DNA from 3 places in the Paenibacillus sp. FA6 genome. Region 3 is predicted to be linked to each of the others. Evidence: predicted binding sites of a transcription regulator. Region 3 holds the regulator's gene; each other region holds the start of a gene.
What was found. Region 3 encodes Rex, which represses fermentation and respiration genes when NADH is low (regulators of the CRP and FNR family bind a similar motif). Its sites were predicted from a motif close to TTGTGAAATATTTCACAA; they were not measured.

Region 1 (6,769 bases), 220 kb from region 3:
GACATCATTCAAGAACGTGCAGACAAAGCTGCAGAGAAATATGGTGTTGAAGGTGCCAAAGTATATACTGATTTCCGCGAGTTGCTTAAAGATGGAAGTATTGATGTTATTCACGTATGTACGCCGAATGATTCTCACTCCGAAATCTCGGTTGCTTCGCTTGAAGCAGGTAAACATGTCATGTGTGAAAAGCCAATGGCCAAAACAGCAGCACAAGCAAGAGAAATGCTAGAAGCTGCAAAGCGTACAGGTAAAAAGCTTACGATTGGATATCAGAATAGATTCCGTAATGATAGCCAACATTTGAAGCAATTGTGTGAGAATGGTGAGCTAGGTGAAGTGTACTATGGTAAGGCATTGGCAACTCGCCGTCGTGCTGTTCCAACTTGGGGTGTATTCCTTGATGAAGAGAAGCAAGGTGGGGGTCCACTTATCGATATCGGTACGCATGCACTTGATTTGACATTATGGTTGATGGATAATTACAAACCGAAAAGCGTTATGGGATCAACTTTCCACAAGCTTGGACATCGCGAGAATGCAGCGAATGCTTTCGGACCATGGAACCCAGAAGAATTCAAAGTAGAAGATTCTGCCTTTGGTTTCATTACGATGGAGAATGGAGCTACTATCGTGCTTGAATCAAGCTGGGCCTTGAATATACGTGATTTCAGCGAAGCGCAGACGATACTTGCGGGTACTGAAGGTGGAGCAGATATGAAAGATGGTCTGACCATTAATGGTGAGAACTTAAGCCGTCTATATGAGACAAAAGTTGATTTAGGCGCTGGTGGCGTTGCGTTCTATTCAGGAGAAACAGAAACTGATTCAGATCGTGAAGCAAGATTATGGTTGCAAGCGGTTATTGAAGATACAGATCCTGTCGTTACACCTGAACAAGCACTGGTAGTAACTGAAATTTTAGAAGCTATCTACGAATCTGCTAAGACAGGTAAAGCTGTATACTTTGAATAAAGTTTAAAAAATCTATATTATTATGAAGTATGAATGAGAATAAGGGGGAGTAACAATGAAATTAGGAGTATTTATGGTGTTGTTTGGTGGTCGTAAGTTAGAGGATGCGTTAGACTATGTAGCTTCAAAGGGTCTGAAGGCTGTTGAAATCGGATCGGGTGGAAATCCGGGCAATGCACACTGTAATCCAGCAGATCTACTGAACAATGAGACAGAGCTTAAGAATTTCAAAAGAGCAGTAGAATCACGTGGACTTACGATCAGTGCACTTAGCTGTCATGGTAATCCGCTTCACCCACAGAAGCATCTAGCGAAGGCGGATCACGATGATTTCGTGAATTCGGTTCTACTTGCTGAGAAGCTTGAAATACCTGTGGTGAATACTTTCTCAGGATGCCCTGGTGACCACGAGGATGCTAAATATCCGAACTGGCCGGTTGCACCTTGGCCGAATGATTATCAAGAGATATTGAAATGGCAATGGGAGAATAAGGTCATTCCTTATTGGACTGAACAAGCTAAATTTGCTAAAGAGCATCATGTAAAAATCGGACTTGAGCTTCATGGAGGATTCTCCGTGCATACACCAGCTACTCTTCTTCGTCTACGTGAAGCAGCGGGTGAGACGATTGGTGCCAACCTAGATCCAAGTCATATGTGGTGGCAAGGTATTGATCCAGTACAGGCTATACACATTCTAGGTCGTGAAGGAGCGATTCACCATTTCCATGCAAAGGATACGGTGATTGATCCAATTAATGTGAATAAACATGGTCTTACAGACATGCAATCCTATGAGAAAATGCTTGATCGCGCTTGGCAGTTCCGTAGCGTAGGTTATGGTCATGACATCAAAACATGGGCTGATATCATGAGCGCGTTGCGTTTAGTTGGTTATGATTACGTCGTAAGTATTGAACATGAGGATGGTCTGATGTCCGTTGAGGAAGGCTTCTCTAAGGCTGTGGAGAATCTTCAACAAGTTCTCATTGAAGAGCCACTTGGCGATATGTGGTGGGTATAGAAATACCATTTAATCTAAGAGTAAATGGAGGGCGGCTACCGAGAGGTAGCCGTTTTTTTACACATAATATAAAGTGTGAATTTTTTGGAGGACTTCCCGCTCTATCCTTTATGATTTTTAAAAGTCTATAAGAGGTGTTGAAATCACTTGAATAGCCGATACGACAGCCACCAAATTCCATCTATATTCCATGAAAGATCTTAAATTGCGGATGTAATCCAGTGGAATAGGCATAGAGTGGGGAGGTTAGAGTGACGAACAATGCTTCGCGCATGAAGGTAGTGAAGGTGAGGCTAGAATAGATGCAGAAAGTACATTTAATTAGCAGTAAAAGTAGGGAAAGAGAGAATTAGTTGTACAAAGGACAGTTAAAAATGGCGATAACGCTGAAAAGTGGAGTTTCCAGTAATTTAGATGTACTCCATGCAACTAAAGTTAGCTTTAGAGGGATTGGGTTGAATTCAGTTGTACTTATTACACCTAATAGTGAATGGTGGAGGCGGAAGGTGACTATTGGTGATGGTGTTGGTGTCGCAGCTCATACCTGCTAGCGATACAATGTATCACTGGCATCGTAAATGTAAACTTCTTCACTATATGAACTCTTTCACCAAGTACGCCGAAAGGCAATTTTCTTAATAGTAACTAGAGAAATAAAGTTGAAAATAGGCTGAGTATATTATTAAACATCCAAATTGAATGTTTTAAAAAAGTGATGAATGTGGTAAAATGAAATATACTAACTAATCGAAAGCTTTTTAATGATATGATCATGTCATTTAATTAAAATATAAGAAAGTATAAGTTTTACTTGATACTCTATTTCTTATATTTCGGCAGAGACGGATATCAAAGTATACTTACAAAGAGGTGAAGAGTTCATGGAAATTAATCAAATAGTGATGTGTCCACGATTTGAAACAGCTTTCTCTTTTTTGGGCAAGCGTTGGAATGGATTAATCATTCAAGGACTGATGAATGGACCCAAAAGATTTAAAGATATTTCTAATTTAATACCTTCCATGAGTGATAAGATGTTATCGGAACGGATGAAGGATTTGGAATTAGAAGGAATACTTGTTCGTCATGTATATCCGGAAACTCCGGTGCGAATAGAGTATGAACTAACGGATAAAGGCAGAGGGTTAAAGCCTGTTATGGATCAGATCCAATCATGGGCAGAGAGTTGGATCGATTAAGCGAAATGGAAATTGAGCGGAAGTATCGACTTTGAAACCTCTTTTATTTATTGAAATGAGGTTTTTTTGATTTCCCTTGTGATTACAATCACAACCCTGTTGTCCTTCTAGGTATAGCCTGAATAGGTAAGACTAGAAAAGATACCTAGGAGGAATTAATCATGTCAGTTGAAGCTCTTCTTTTCAGCGCTGATCATATCGTAAGTGATATTGTTATAAAGTTTCCAAAGGCTAGTGATTATTTCCGAGATCATAAGATTGATTTCTGTTGTGGCGGTAAGCGCCCACTTATGGATGCCGTTCAGGAAAGAGGTCTGGACATTGATCAAGTACTAGAAGAGATAAACCAATTAGCTGCTAAGCACTCAGGTCTAAACGATGATAAGGATGGAATGAAGAATTTCGTAGAAATGGACTCTCCATCTTTGATTGATTACATTGTGAGTAAACATCATGATTACTTACGTGAAGAACTTCCTGAAATATATAAGAATGTTACAAGAGTTAACAGAGTTCATGGTAATCAAGATCTACATTTGGCACAATTGCACGTTCTGTATACAAGATTGAAAGATGAATTACTTGAGCATACAGCTGATGAAGAAGAACGATTCTTCCCTCGAATGGTTGCTCTAGAACAACAATTTGAAGAGTCTGCAAGTAAAGAACTTCAAGATTCAATTGCACAATTAGAAGATGAGCATGACCAAGCTGGCGATATTCTAAAAGAGATCAGGGAAATTACGAATGATTTCACACCTCCAGCTCACGCGTGTACTACATATCGTATCACGTATGAAAGACTAGCAGAACTAGAGCGAATGACGTTTGAACATGTGCATTTGGAGAATAATATTTTATTTCCACGTTTTCAAGCTTAATGGACAGCGAAAAAGGATAGAGATTGAGACTTCAAATCTATCCTTTTTCGCTATTTCTGTTCATGTCAATCGGATTGACGTTAAAAATATACGGATATAGTTTAAATTGTGAACATACTTGTGATATAATTCACATATAATGTGAACGAAATCACAATCTATATTTTTTAAGCTGTTATACTTTATTTAATAAGGCAAGAAGAGCACAGAAGGAGGGTTTCCAAACATGCAACAACAACAAAAAGAAAAGCTATTGGTGATTGGGAATGGAATGGCAGGCATAAGTACAGTTGAACAAATTTTGAAACTTAGCGATTCATTTGATATTACGGTATTTGGTAGTGAACCACATCCTAACTATAACCGGATCATGCTATCCTACGTTCTGGAAGGTAGTAAGACGGTCGATGATATTGTTTTGAATGATTGGAACTGGTATTCAGATAATCAAATTACACTGCATACGACAACTACGGTGACACATATTGATCCGGTAGGTAAGAAAGTGACTACGGACAATGGTATGACGGAGACGTATGATAAGATCATCATCGCGACAGGATCAAATCCTTTTATATTACCGATTCCTGGGAGTGATAAAGAAGGCGTTATCGGCTTTAGGGATATTAATGACTGTAACCAGATGATGGATGCTGCTCAGAAGTATAAAAAGGCTGCTGTCATCGGGGGTGGACTTTTAGGTTTGGAGGCGGCAAAAGGGCTAGTGAATCTAGGGATGGATGTAACGGTTGTCCATTTGATGGAAGATATTATGGAACGCCAATTAGATCGTAGTGCCTCTTCAATGTTGCAGGCAGAATTGGAACGTCAAGGGATAAAATTTGCTATGGGTAAACAAACCTCAGAGCTAATTGGGGAAGAGCGAGTAAGTGGGTTGCGTTTCAGTGACGGTAGTATATTGGATGCTGACCTTGTTGTGATGGCGGTAGGTATTAAACCGAACATAGCACTTGCCAAAGCTAGTAATATGGAAGTGGGACGAGGGATTGTTGTAGATGACTATATGCGTACTTCATTGGAAGATGTGTATTCCGTCGGCGAGTGTACGGAACATCGGGGAGTATGTTATGGGCTCGTAGCTCCATTATTTGAACAAGGACATGTATTGGCTAAGCATATATGCGGAGTTGCCACATCTCCTTATGAAGGTTCTATTGTGGCAACGAAGCTGAAAATCTCTGGTGTCGACGTATTCTCAGCAGGTGAGTTTGTTGAAGGACCGGAACATATCGTGATTTCTACTAAAGATGAGTGGAAAAGAACCTATAAGAAAATTCTTCTACGTGACAATGTCATTATCGGCGCTGTGCTGTTCGGGGATGTAACAGAGTCTGCAAATTTACAAAAATTGATTAAGCAACAATCTGAAATGACGGATGATATATATAGTACGATCATGGGAACTGGATGTAGCGGTGGTGGCGCTAATAAGCAATCATCGATAGAGACGATGGCAGACGATGAAATTGTTTGCGGATGTAATGGCGTTACTAAGAAGGCGATTGTCGATGTGATTACAGATCAAGGGCTAACAACGGTAGATGAAATTAAAGCTTGTACGGGCGCAACCCGTTCATGTGGAGGATGTAAGCCGGTTGTTGAGCAAATTCTACAGTATGTTCTAGGGGATGGATTCAAGACAGCGGCTAAAGAAGGCATTTGTGGTTGTACTGCACTCGATAGGGATGAAATAGTAGCAGAGATTACGGTTAAGGGATTATCTACAACTCGTGAGGTCATGAATGTACTTGGTTGGAGTAATCAAGAGGGATGCTCTAAGTGCCGTCCAGCAATCAATTACTATTTGAACATGTTAAATCCTGAGACTCATGAAGATGAGAAAGAATCGCGCTTTGTCAACGAACGAATGAACGCGAATATCCAAAAAGATGGAACGTATACGGTCATTCCAAGGATGTATGGAGGTGTAACAACACCAGAGGAACTTAAAAAAATAGCGGATGTTTCATTGAAATATGAGGTTAAGGTTGTTAAAGTTACCGGTGGGCAGCGGCTGGATCTGATTGGCGTCAAGAAGGAAGACTTGCCAAAAGTATGGGAAGAACTTGATATGCCTTCAGGTTATGGTTATGCCAAATCGCTACGTACGGTCAAAACATGTGTGGGTTCCCAATTCTGTAGATTTGGAACACAGGACTCTTTGTCTATGGGAGCACTGTTAGAGCGTAAATTCGAGCGCCTCGATTTACCTGCGAAATTTAAATACGCTGTGAATGGTTGTCCGCGGAACTGTGCGGAAGCTTGTACGAAGGATATCGGTATTGTTGGTAATGACGGGGGATGGGAGATCTTTATCGGAGGTAATGGAGGGATCAAGCCGCGAATTGCGGATAGCTTCTGTAAAGTGAAAACGGATGAAGAACTGATTGAAATTTGTGGAGCTATTATGCAATACTATCGAGAAACTGGTAATTATCTAGAAAGAACTTCCGAATGGGTAGAACGGATCGGGCTTGTGCAGATTCAAGCTGTCATATTGGATAATGAGGATAACCGTAAAGAGCTCGTTAAACGAATTGAAATTGCTCTACAACAAGTAGAAGACCCGTGGAAAAAGATGCTTAATGATGACAAAACACGTGCAGCGCTATTTGAAGATCATACAACTGCAGTACTGGTGAAATAATGACACTATCCGTACGTGTTCG
Region 2 (6,769 bases), 2.9 Mb from region 3:
TATTGTACCTCTTAAGATTTAGGAAGGGAAGAACATTTTACGGGATTATTCAAGAGGTCGCCGAGTCACCTCGCCACTTATAGAAGTCGGAGTCCTCTAGGCGGAATTTGATAGAATCAACGATAATAAATCTGAGATACTAGCTAGTATCGGTCTAGCCTCGGAAGATGACTTTTGAAAAGAGGTGAAAAAGATGGGAGTTAATCAACAAACGCTAACGATCCGCCTTTCAGAAATGAAAGATGCGCAACAGATTATGGATTTAGATGCTGTTGTATGGGATGATTATAGCTCACCAGAACCTTTGGACTGGACTTCACGCGAGGATTTCTTACGACATTGCCAACCCGGTTCGCAGTTTGTAGCCCTCGTGGATCATAGAATTTGTGGTTATGTTGGGTTTCGCTATCCCACGCTCATCAAGAGTAATCGCCATGTGTATGAGATTAACATTGCGGTTCACCCACAATATCAGCATAGGGGAGTAGGGACAAGTCTGATGGATATGGTGAAGGAATGGGCAAGTGAGCAGGGGATGAAGAAATTGAGTTTACGTGTTCTGGCTTCCAATTCGGGCGCTCTAGAATTTTATGAGAAATGTGGATTTGTTAGAGAAGGTCAGCTTATTAACGAGTTCCTTGTAGGCGGACGGTATGTAGATGACATTCTGATGGGGTATCTTTTGTAAGAAAAGCGGTATAGTGATCCCGAAATCTACAGCAAAGCATCGTCATTGAACAATCCGCATATTACGGGTATATTTGTATGAAGCTAGTGTATACAGAACGAGACAGAAAACTCAAGGATGAAAGGTTGATTGCCATGGAGAACCCAAGTACACCTCCCAATTTTATTAAGAATATTATTACGGAAGATTTGAAATCCGGTAAGGTGAAGGAAGTTTTGACACGTTTTCCACCAGAACCTAATGGGTATTTACATATCGGACATGCTAAAGCGATCTGGATTAGCTTTACTTTAGCAGATGAGTTCGGAGGGAAGACGAATCTAAGATTCGATGATACCAACCCGATTAAAGAGGATACAGAATATGTGAAGTCCATTCAGGAAGATGTGAAGTGGCTCGGATATGAATGGGACGAGTTACGTTTCGCATCAGACTATTTCGATGAGATGTATGATCGCGCGGTCATCTTGATCAAGAAAGGGAAAGCCTACATTGATGATCTCAGCGCCGATCAAATTCGGGAGACCCGCGGTACATTGACGGAACCTGGCAGTAATAGCCCTTATCGTGATCGTAGTGTAGAAGAGAATCTGGTTTTGTTTGAGGGGATGCGTGCTGGCGAGTTTAGCGATGGTGCAAAAGTATTACGTGCCAAAATTGATATGTCGTCGCCTAATATTAACTTGCGTGATCCGGTAATTTACCGAATTTCGCACACTCATCATCACAACACAGGGGATAAATGGTGTATCTATCCGATGTATACTTTCGCCCATCCATTAGAGGATGCTATTGAAGCGATAACACATTCCCTTTGTTCGTTGGAATTTGAAGATCAACGACCTTTCTATGATTGGGTTGTAGCAGAATGCGAAATGCCAAATATTCCTCATCAATATGAATTCGGTCGTTTGAACGTGGGACAGACCCTAACGAGTAAACGGAAGCTGAAGTTACTTGTGGATCAACATCATGTGGATGGCTGGGATGATCCGCGGATGCCAACGATCTCAGGTCTGCGTCGTCTGGGATACACACCTGAGGCGATCCGTAGCTTTATTTATGAGACAGGTATCTCTAAGAGCCAAGGTGTCGTAGATCGACAAATGATGGAACATTTTATCCGCGAAGATCTGAAGATGAAAGCACCTCGTACGATGGCGGTATTGAATCCACTCAAAGTAGTGATTACCAACTATCCAGAGGGTCAAGTAGAGCATCTGGAAGCGGAGAATAATAGCGAGAATCCTGAAATGGGTAATCGTCAAATTCCATTCTCTCGGGAAATATATATTGAGCAAGAGGACTTCATGGAGAATCCACCGAACAAATACTTCCGACTATTCCCTGGTAATGAAGTCAGGCTGAAGAATGCTTATTTCATTAAATGCAATGAAGTGATCAAGGATGAAGAAGGTCATGTTATCGAAATTCATTGTACCTACGACGTTGAGACAAAGAGCGGTAGTGGATTTACTGGACGTAAAGTGAAAGGGACGATCCATTGGGTCGAGGCAAGTCAAGCCGTTCCTGCTGAATTCCGTTTGTATGAACCGCTTATATTGGACGAGGAAGCGGAAGAGTCGGTTGATGAGACACAAGAGAAGACGTTCCTTGATCAGATCAATCCGAATTCAATGGAAATCATCCAAGGCTATATAGAACCGGGGATGAAAGATGTGGTAGCGCAGGATAAGTTCCAATTTTTCCGCCATGGTTACTTTAACGTAGATTCCAAGTACTCGACGCCAGGACATCCGGTATTTAACCGTGTCGTCTCGCTTAAGAGTTCATTCCCAATAACGAAATAAAGAAATGATCTAATAAGCATAAACCAGCCCGCAGTGATCTGTCTGCGGGCTATTTTATGCTTGTTCAATGATAAGGAAGTTCTATGACACTAATAGATTGGATCCTCATCAGGATCCGCTTCGTGGATAGTACCAGGTAATTCATAACCATGTTTTCGAATGAGTGACCAGATCTGAGCGAAGCCAGCGGCACCGATTAAGGAGAAAAGCATCCCCGTCTGATACATGGCCTCGGCGCCAAAGTTTTGAAATAGCCATCCACCGACTAATCCACCGATAACGCCTGAGAGACCACTCCATGAGAGCGTGTAGACGGCTTGACCCGTTGCACGAAAGGGACGAGGGATCAACAGCATCGTAAGCTGGGTTCCGACATAGAAGAATCCGCCGAAGGTAACACAGTGCAGGACTTGAATGGCAGCGACCTCTAATGGAAGTGTAGCCTCAGCCATGAGAAGCCAACGCAGACTGAAGAGCAGACTTACTAGGGCAAGGCAACCAAATAACCATGATATTTTACGTTTCATGAAGCGATCGAACAAGAAGAACATACCCATTTCGAACAAAGAAGACAGGAGTACTGCCAATCCAACCATTCGCTTGGATCCTCCAATTTCTGTTATATATAATGACATAAATGTATTATTCATAGCATTCGGGACGGATACTAGAACACCTAGAAGGATAAAGGAAAGAAAGTATCGATTGGTCATAATCGTTGCAAACCCTTTGAAATGTAACGTGGGTGTATGGGAAGAGCGATGCAAAGGGGGGAGAAACATAACCGCCCCAATGGCCAAGATCAGAAGAGTAGTAAATAAGGTTGATACTTGTGATATACCCGTCCAATCAAGAATTTGCCCTGCAGCAATGGCGGTTATTGCCCAACCAATAGACCCCCATATGCGGAAAGAACCAAATTTACGCGGTGTATCCTGAATATATCCTAGTATAAGACTGTTGCTATGAGAGAATATAGGTGTTTGAAAGAAAAAGAATAAGGTCATTGTTAAATACACCATTGGATAGCTATCAGCTTGGAAGACAAACTGTATCAGCAACACGGTTCCACTCAACATGATGACGATAATACGTCTCATATTATGCAAACGGTCACCCCAGCTTCTCCAAAAGGGATTAGCAAACAAGGAGACAAAGGGTCCAAGTGCCATAAGGCTACCAATTTCGAATTTCGTCATGCCTACATCCTGAAGGTACAGTTGAAAAAAGCTAGTGAAGATGACCATGGAACCGTATAGGAAGAAATTGAAAAGTCTAAGTGACGTTAAGGATGATTTGGTTTCTATGGGTTCATTCAATATCGACATTCCTTTCCATAGGATGAATAGTCAAGCTCTATTACACTCGAGACCATCGATCATCCTAAATACGAATCGCTAATGGTTATTTATGGTGATTAGATTAACCATTCCACTTTAACATGTGTTGAAAGGGGATTCAAACCAACAAATTTCCATATCAACATAAATTTATGATTTAGAGGGGAAAATAGGAGAAAACTAATTAAAAATAGTGGTAAGCGCTTACAAAATAAGGTACTATATGTTTATAAGGTGACGATTCCCCCTAGTAATCGTATGCCGGAGTATCTATTGATATGATTTCCGTCAGTGATGGGAATCATTTTTTTTGAAATAATAAGAAAGTATAAGTTTCACTTGATACTCTATTCCTTATATTTCTGCTGAAACGGGTGCCTCAAAGTGATACGAAGTATCGCTAGGATCGGAAGCATAAACTCTTTGAAAAAGGATGGCATAGGCGTTTCTACTTTTAAAAAGATATCCATACTGAGGTGTGAAAATTGTCACATGAAATATATAACATTTGATGTATTATGAATATATAAGAAAGCGTTATCCTTTTAAAGAACAAATAAATGATGTTTATTGTATCGTCTCGACTCATTGATAGTACATAAAGGGGGTTGCACTCTGTGTTACTAACCATGGAACTTGTTAAGGATACTGAAGAATGTGTACGCTGGAAGCAAGGTAGAGGCTGGGTATATCAATTGCTTATAGATTTCTTGGGGAGTCCTCCAAGCTTGTCACTCGTTGCACAATGGCGGCAGCATATGGTTACTAGGGAGGAAATTCTGTTAACAGAAGGCGGTCAGCTGTTGAAGAACTACTTATCTAATATTATGCCGGGTCAACTTGTTAAGATCTGTGAAGTGGAGAAGGAAGAGTACCAACGTTTATTTCACTGTATGCGCCCCATATTCCGTTCGCTATGTGAAAGTGATTATGTGAGTAGGCTGAGAGAGAAGAAGGTGGATTGTACTGCGAATGTTCGTGAGATGTATGTTCAGTCAGGCATTGCATTCAATAAGTTGAACCATGAACAGGACGATAATATTTCGCTCGAGCTTGAGTACATGGCTATTCTCGCTGAACGAACATCAGATGATCGACGAATCAGAACTGCACAATTAGAATTAATTGATGATCAGATTCGCTTCCTAGATGAACATCTAATACAGTGGATTCCAACCTTCGGTGAAGATTTAATGTGTCTAGCACAAAGCTCAGTGTATACAGCTATAGGAAGTATTCTGAGAGACTTTATTCCGTATGATATGATCATGTTGCGCTCATGGAGAGAGAATCTTTCCTAGTAGAGGTTTTTCAAAAAGACATTTTTTGATCACGAAGTATATCAAGAGGTCTATAAGCTGATTCCTTAAGCGCGAACGGGAGTCGGCTTTTTTATATTTTTAAATAAAGTAAAAGGACGTACCTCCATTTCATAAGGAAAAGGGGATACGTCCTTTGTTGATTCAATATGGATGATAGCTATCTTAGTCTAGTACTTTAGGTTTGCTGAATTTCATCAGGAATTCATACACAATAGGTACGATAACTAGCGTCAGTAGTGTAGAACTGATCAGACCACCAATGACGGTAATTCCGAGTCCGCGTGAAATGATTCCAGCACTGTCTTCCAATCCAACAACAAGTGGCAGCAATGCACCAATGGTGGCGAGTGCAGTCATAAGTATTGGACGAAGGCGAGTTGCTCCTGCCTCAAGCAAGGCTTCACGAGTAGATAGACCTTCCTTCTCTTTGCGAATAACGCGGTCGATGAGTACGATCGCATTGGTTACAACGATCCCTATGAGCATCAATGCACCCATTAGAGAGGATACGTTGAGTGTCTCCTTAGTAATCAGTAATCCAACAAGAGCACCGATAACTGTGAATGGTAAAGAGAAGAGAATTGCAAACGGTGCAAGACCTCCACCGAAGGTGACAACGAGTACAAAGTATACAACCGCAATGGCTGCTAACATCGCAAGACCAAGTTGTGTAAATGTATCATTGATTTGTTCTGTTGAACCACCGAACTTAATCTCGACACCATCAGGCTTCTCGATGGCATTTACTTTGTTTTGTAAGCTTGTGGAAGCTTTACCAACATCGGCAGTCAAGATATTAGCTGACACGGAGACAACCATCTTACTATCGGTACGTGTGATGGTGTTCGGAGAATGTCCCTTTTCAATCTTAGCTACATCCTTGATTGCAACTTCGATGCCTAGAGGAGACATAATCTTCTCATCAGCAATCTCATGTATCGTCTTGTAGACAGAGCTGTCAGTTTCGATATAAACCTTGTAGGTTTTGTCCTCAACTTCAATTTCAGTTAGAACCGGACGCTCACGAACAGGGCTTAGCTTCATAGCAATCTGCCCAGCAGTAAGACCTAGTGAGCTTAACTTCTCCTGATCAGCTACAATCGTGTATTGATCATAGGAAGCAGATAGACTACTCTTTGCTTTTTCAAAATGAGTCGTATCCTCTTCTACAAGTCTCAGAATTTCATCGGACACGGGCTTAATATCCTCTAAGCTATCTCCAAATACGCTAACACTGAGTCCACTTCCGAGCATTCCGCCCGTCATATCTAAAGATGACCATGTACCATCAGGAATTTCTTGTTGAAGATCTTCGACAAGTTGTTTCTGGACATCTTCGAAGTTCTTGGTATCGGAGTTGTATTCAATATAGAATAGACCTGAGTTGGATGAGCTAGCACCACCCATCGGATTAGCACCGCCAATGGAATACTGCATTTTCTCTACGCCTGGTTGATTAAGAATCAATTTCTCAGCACTCAAGGCGCGTTGCTCGACAACATCCAGTTGATCTCCTGGTTTAGGTGAATAGGTCACCATGGTGAACTTATCTGTCTGATCCGGCATGAAGCTAGTGCCGATTAATGGATATAACATGATGCTGCCTGC
Region 3 (6,769 bases):
TTGTTTTGGTAGGCCATAATATCGCATTCGATTTCAATTTCTTACAGAACTCACTTGATCGATGTGGTTATTTGCCATACGCGGGACGGCTGCTTGATACCATTGATTTTCTTAAAATATGTTTTCCGTCATTAACGACCTATCAATTAGGGCTTGTATCCTCGCAATTCGGTATTCAGCATGATCGACCCCATCAAGCGGATAGTGACGCGCTAGCTACTGCGCATGTATTGTTGAAATGTTTGGATGAATTGGTTAGTCTTCCACTGATTACTTTACAGCGCCTAAGTGAGCTATTTATGGATGAGGACAGTGATTTAGCTTGGTATTTCGACGCGCTGTGTAGGGAGAAAGAGAAGGAGCCTGCACAGGATCTGGAGAGTCATACATTTTATCGCCAATTAGCTTTGGCTGTTGAAGATTGGACGGATATATCAACGCCGCGGGATGATGCAGATGATAACCCTCTGAAGAATGTCGATTTCCCGGAGTATCTTGCTCAGATTGAGGAAGGGCTCCGCTCGATTATGCCACAGTATGAAGCTCGCGAATCACAAAGTATGATGTTCACTGAGGTAATGAATGCACTTGATCAAGAGAAGCATCTTCTTATTGAAGCGGGAACAGGAACTGGGAAATCTCTAGGGTACTTAATTCCGGCTATTTATCAGAGTGTGAAGCGTGAACAGAAAGTCATGGTAAGCACGCATACGATTAACCTTCAGGAGCAGTTGCGAGAGCGAGATATACCACTATTGACTCAAGTTGTTCCTTTCCCCTTCAAAGCAGCAATTTTCAAGGGGAGACAACATTATTTGTGTTTGAGAAAATTTGAACATAAAATAAATAGACGGGACTTTACAAATCCTAAAGAGGACTTGATCTTAGCCGCACAAATGATTGTGTGGTTAACACAGACAGAGACAGGTGACGATGAAGAACTGAATCTAGGAGCTCGCGGTGGGGATTTCTGGGAAACCGTGTCCAGTGACTCGGATTCTTGCTTAGGACGTGCCTGTCCATGGTTTCGTAAATGTTATTACCATCGTGCAAAGCATGAAGCAGGTATAGCAGATGTAGTGATTACCAATCATTCGAAGCTGTTCACAGATATAAAGGCAGGACATCAGCTATTGCCTGCTTACGAGTATTTAGTTATTGATGAAGCGCATCATTTGGAGGAAGTTGCCGGTAAACACTTAGGCCTTCATATGAGGTATTTCAATGTGATCCACACTTTATCGCGACTTTACAAAGATAACAGGAATGGTCAATTCCCTGTTCTTCGACAACAGCTACATTCTTCAAACGATGAGAAGGCTGCCGACTGGGCTCTATTGACGGATCGTATGAGTGGTGATTTAGTCGACGTGAAGGAACATTGGGATAGACTAAGCGATATGCTATTTGCTCTGTTACCTGAGCGAAGTGATGCTGCCCCAGGGGATACGGGACAGTTCGTGCTACGCTTACAGCCTTCCAAGAAACCGAAGGATTGGGAAGTGCTGAAAGAAATAGAGAATCAGATTTATGTAACGCTAGGCGAAGTCATTCGTAGTTCAGACAAAATGATAAATGAAATCAGAGAAAATCTGGAGGATTTTAATTTCGAGAGTCTGCTTACGGACATCAGTGGTCTTGTGAAAGATTTAGCATCCCAGCGTGAAGACTTACATTTCTTCATATCACTTAACGATGCAGGAAATGTATACTGGATGGAGGCTAATGGTCACTACCGGAGTAAATCTCTACAAATGTATGCGGTTCCTGTAGATGTAAGCCAGCAGCTAAAGGAAGTATTCTTTGATAAAAAGAAAAGCATTATTCTAACTTCCGCTACGTTGTCAATCGACAAATCTTTTCAGTATATGATTGAAAACTTGGGGCTTCAAGAAGCCTCGGATCAAGACCAGCTAGTAACTGTTCAGTTGCCGTCTCCTTTTCGTTATCGAGATCAGGCATTGCTGATCATCCCGCGTGATTTCCCAAGTGTGAAGGGGAGTATAGGTGATGCACTCTTCGTCGAAACACTTGTCAAATCACTGGCTGAAACGGCTATCGTTACACAGGGTCGAATGTTAGTATTGTTCACTTCTTATCGCATGCTTCGTCAAGTCTATGAGCCTTTAAGTAAAGCTCTTTCTTCAACGGATATTGCCGTACTAGGACAAGGTGTAGACAATGGGAGCCGAAGTAAGTTGATCCGCCGTTTCCAAGATAGTAGTGCCTCGGTACTTCTAGGAACGAACAGTTTCTGGGAAGGGGTAGATATCCCAGGAGAAGCATTGACTTGTTTAGCGATTGTCCGACTTCCTTTTCAACCTCCTAATCATCCACTTGTGGAGGCGAAGAGTGAACTTTTACAGCAACAAAAGAAAAATCCTTTCATGAAACTGTCAGTACCTCAAGCGGTTATTCGCTTCAAACAAGGATTTGGACGATTAGTGCGTACGGCGAGTGATCGGGGAATCGTCATTGTGTATGATACACGTGTGATTGAATCTTATTACGGGAAGTATTTCCTGTATTCATTACCTGGTCCCAAGATGGAACATATGCCGACCCATCAAATGGTTTCAAGAATTTCGGAATGGCTAGAAGACGGACAGCGTCCTTGATCAATGTATTAGCTATTCATTAGGAGGAGCAAAAATGAAATCTGATAAAATTTCAGAAGCTGTTGTACGCAGATTACCCATTTATTTACGTTATCTAACGGAACTTCAGAGACGGGAAGTAGCTACAGTTTCCTCACAGGAATTAGGTCAAAGGCTTGATTTGAACCCTGCACAAATTCGTAAAGATCTTGCATACTTTGGCGATTTCGGCAGAAAAGGTATTGGCTATGACGTGGCTTATTTAATAGAGAAAATACGACATATACTTAATTTGGATCAACAGATCAATGTCGTTCTGGTAGGTGCGGGTAATCTAGGACATGCATTATCCAATTATAATGCTTATCTGAAAGAGAATTTAAAGATTGTCGCCGTATTTGATGCATATCCAACAAAGGTTGGAACACATATTAACACATTGGAAGTTCAACCTATGGAGGAACTCTTCGATACGATTAAGAAGTATAATATTCGAATTGGAATCATTACAGTTCCTGAGCAAGAAGCTCAGGAGGTTGCTGATAAATTGATTGAAGCAGGAATTGGAGCCATATTGAATTTCGCTCCAACGATATTAAAGGCCCCAGCGCATGTTCGTATTCATGCAGCTGATTTCACTACGGATATGCTTAGCCTTGCGTATTACTTGGTTAATGGAAAGGGAGATTCAGACGATGGTGAACGACAAAGCGCAGAAGTGGATCATTAAGAATGGTACGTTTGCTGTTCTGAACAATGAACAGCCTGTATTGAAAGGTTATATGCTCGTAGAGGATGACTTGATTACGTATATTGGTGAAGACATGCCGGTAGTTGGTGAGGACATTCCGGTAGTGGATGGGAGTCATCTCTTATTCTTACCAGGTCTTGTGAATACACATGGGCATGCTGCTATGTCATTGCTTAGAGGTTATGGCGACGATCTGTCTCTACAAGTATGGTTGCAGGAAAAAATGTGGCCAATGGAAGAGAAATTCACTTCTGAAGATGTCTATTGGGGAACATCCTTATCTGTGTTGGAAATGCTTAAAGGTGGCACAACGACTTTTCTAGATATGTATGATCAAATGGATCAAGTAGCTAAAGTGGTTCAAGAATCCGGAATTCGTGGCGTGCTAACTAGAGGTGTTATCGGATTCTGTTCTGCGGAAGTCCAACAACATAAACTTCAGGAAGCGATCACTTTTGCGAAAAATTGGAACGGTCAAGCAGAGGGTAGAATCACGACGATGATGTCGCCTCATGCACCTTATACTTGCCCTCCAGATTACTTCGAGAAGTTTGTCCAAGCTGCACATGATCTTGATCTGCCGATGCATACACATATGTCCGAGACGTTGAGCGAAGTAGCGCAGAATGTAGCGGATTATGGTCTTCGACCTGTTCAACATTTAGAGAAGCTTGGCATGTTTACACGTCCTTCGATTGTTGCACACGGTGTGCACCTAAATGATGAAGAGATCGAGATACTAGCAACCCATCAAGTTGGCGTATCACATAATCCAGGAAGTAACTTGAAGCTTGCGAGCGGTATCGCGCGTGTAACAGACCTCTTGAAGGCAGGAGTGCCTGTATCGCTTGGAACAGATGGTCCGGCAAGTAATAACAATCTGGATATGTTTGAAGAGATGCGGCTTGCTGCTCTCATTCACAAAGGGGTTTCTGGTGATCCAACAGCTATTCCGGCTGCTGAGGCACTGCGGATGGGTACAATATATGGTGCGAAGTCGTTGTTTCTAGATACAGTAGGAAGGTTGGCTCCGGGCATGAAGGCAGATTTCATCGCACTGAATACGGATCAGGCTCATTTCTTACCACATACCGATTTCATCTCACACTCAATCTATTCTGCGAGTGCCAAAGATGTAGAACATGTATGGGTTGATGGTAAGCAAGTTGTGAAGAATGGTGTTTGTCTTACTCTAGACGAAGAACGTATACACCATGAAGCGCAATCTGCTTTCGAGGGCTTACTCAACCGTTAAGGTGTGAGTTATTCCTTATTCCTGAAGAAAGGAAGTTCAGGTTGAAGAAGATTAATATCAAGAACAAGAGCATGAACATGAACAAGAAGAAGATCATTTGGTTAAGTATTGCGGTCGTGATCGTTCTGCTATTCGGACTCTTTCGCTATTACATATACATTATGCAGGATCAATGGAAACAAGAAGATATGGCTATTGCTGCAGCGAAGCAGCATAGTGAATTAATTCATGTTACTCGTACCTCCAAATCGGTCTGGAACAATGTCGTCTGGGTTATCGAAGGTAAGGATCAAGTCGATCAGAATATAATTGTCTGGGTTCCATTAACGAGTGATTACGAAGTGAATGATACTCCTAGAGCGATTCGAAGTGAACTATTGAAGGATGGATTATCCAAAAGTCAAATGATACTTCTTATCGAAAAGGAACTTTCAAATATGAAAGAAACTCATTTGCAACTTGGCTTATTCAATGGAACTGCTGTCTGGCAGCTATTTTACAAAGAACAGGATCATTATAATTATCGCTTCTATCGATTTAGTGATGGTACACAAATAGGCGAACAATTTACATTGCCAAACCGTTAAATCAATAAACCAGCTGAGCCATTCTTTTAGGATGATTCGGCTGGTTTTATTGTTTGTTTTGGGATCTGACGAGTTCAGATGGGCTCTGATTGCGCGGTGAGAGGAACAGTTGCAGTATGGTCACTTAATTGATGGGAAAAGTACGGTGCAGCAGAAATAGATGTAATAATGGCAGTTAAAAGTGGCGAAAACGATGAAAAGTGGGTTTGTCCAGTAACTAGATACCATGAATGCAACTAAAGTTAGCTTTATGATGATTCGTTCGAATTTAAGTGCGCTTTATGCAACTGTGTGATTGGTGAAGGCGAATGTCGTAATCCTAGTGACATTATTAACAAATACATATATTCTCAGAAAATAAGTGTATACGATATGATATACTAATTCATGCAGGAAATATATACGAATTGATATACTCATATTATTAGGTTCTAAACCATAATCAATACCGGCAGGAAAGAATAGATGATGTACGAAGTAGCGATATCATACATGAATACCCAGAATGACTCGCGAAGGGAGATAGTTATATGAAGTTACGAATTATTCCGGTTGCACTAACGGTGGTCATTTCAGGTGCGCTCTTATTTGGTGGGTGGTTCGGTTATCGGCAGATAGCTCAGCAGAATCCGCTTCAAAATATAGTTAAGGAATATGTGGGTGTTAATGAGTACCAACTGGAAATTACCCGTAATGAGGTCGTTGTGAAGCTTGATGTTATACCTGGGACGAAAATATCAGGATTAGTTCAACAACTTACGACTGAGGGGAAATCTATCATTGGGAAAAGGATGTTAAAGCTCGATGTGGTTGATCACTCCAACGATACATTAGATGAGTTCTGGGATCAGGCGATGTTCCCTGTCGCAGAAGCTATGGAGAATAGACAATATACACAGATTGTTGAGAAATTAAACAAGATGGAACACAATACAACTGTAAAAGTGACAACTGAAATGGATGCTAAGAACGTGTATGTCAGTCTAACCGATGGAGAGGGCAGTAAGTTTATTATTCTGCCACGCGAGCCAGGAGTATTGGGGGTGTGGAACAATGCCTAAGTGGAGCAAAGAAATATTGATCGGATTTGCGCCGGTTCTACTTATCTTTCTCGTCTATATTGGTGTGAATATTATTCCGATTCTAATTGTTGGAATACTTGTGGGTGGATTGCTATTATTTGTGAATAAGCGTGGTGGGATTGCAGTAGGTGCAATGGCAGACCGGAAGCGCAAGGAGAAAGGTCCAGGCAAGCTGACTTTTGATGAAATTGGTGGGCAGGAGCATCCGAAAGAGGAATTGATGGAAGCACTCGATTTTCTCATTAGACATGAAGAAATTCAGAAATTTGGTATTCGCCCATTGAAGGGAATCTTACTCACAGGACCTCCAGGAACAGGGAAAACACTACTCGCTAAAGCTGCCAGTCAGTATACGGATTCTGTATTTGTTGCTGCATCGGGCAGTGAGTTCGTTGAGATGTACGTCGGCGTCGGTGCTGGGAGAGTTCGTGATTTATTCCGTGACGCGAGAACCCGTGCAGCGAAGGAAAACAAGAAAAGTGCAGTTATATTTATTG

Region 1: a site for Rex is predicted at 3,275-3,292, ahead of ric (iron-sulfur cluster repair di-iron protein). Genes of this name have one in related genera too.
Region 2: a site for Rex is predicted at 4,316-4,333, ahead of ACP8HI_RS24895 (TorD/DmsD family molecular chaperone). Genes of this name have one in related genera too.

Annotation. Positions count from the first base shown of each region.
Region 1 is NZ_CP188820.1:2,700,304-2,707,072, reverse strand. Features, by position in the region: gene ACP8HI_RS12800 (Gfo/Idh/MocA family protein) at 1-975, shown strand, start outside; gene ACP8HI_RS12795 (sugar phosphate isomerase/epimerase family protein) at 1,031-1,999, shown strand; gene ACP8HI_RS12790 (hypothetical protein) at 2,374-2,550, shown strand; gene ACP8HI_RS12785 (winged helix-turn-helix transcriptional regulator) at 2,881-3,198, shown strand; gene ric (iron-sulfur cluster repair di-iron protein) at 3,360-4,079, shown strand; gene nirB (nitrite reductase large subunit NirB) at 4,306-6,747, shown strand.
Region 2 is NZ_CP188820.1:5,544,088-5,550,856, forward strand. Features, by position in the region: gene ACP8HI_RS24880 (N-acetyltransferase family protein) at 194-688, shown strand; gene ACP8HI_RS24885 (glutamine--tRNA ligase/YqeY domain fusion protein) at 823-2,499, shown strand; gene ACP8HI_RS24890 (MFS transporter) at 2,589-3,827, opposite strand; gene ACP8HI_RS24895 (TorD/DmsD family molecular chaperone) at 4,457-5,140, shown strand; gene ACP8HI_RS24900 (efflux RND transporter permease subunit) at 5,324-6,769, opposite strand, start outside.
Region 3 is NZ_CP188820.1:2,484,016-2,490,784, reverse strand. Features, by position in the region: gene dinG (ATP-dependent DNA helicase DinG) at 1-2,618, shown strand, start outside; gene ACP8HI_RS11625 (redox-sensing transcriptional repressor Rex) at 2,653-3,327, shown strand; gene ACP8HI_RS11620 (amidohydrolase) at 3,293-4,603, shown strand; gene ACP8HI_RS11615 (cell wall elongation regulator TseB-like domain-containing protein) at 4,645-5,190, shown strand; gene ACP8HI_RS11610 (hypothetical protein) at 5,721-6,251, shown strand; gene ACP8HI_RS11605 (AAA family ATPase) at 6,244-6,769, shown strand, end outside.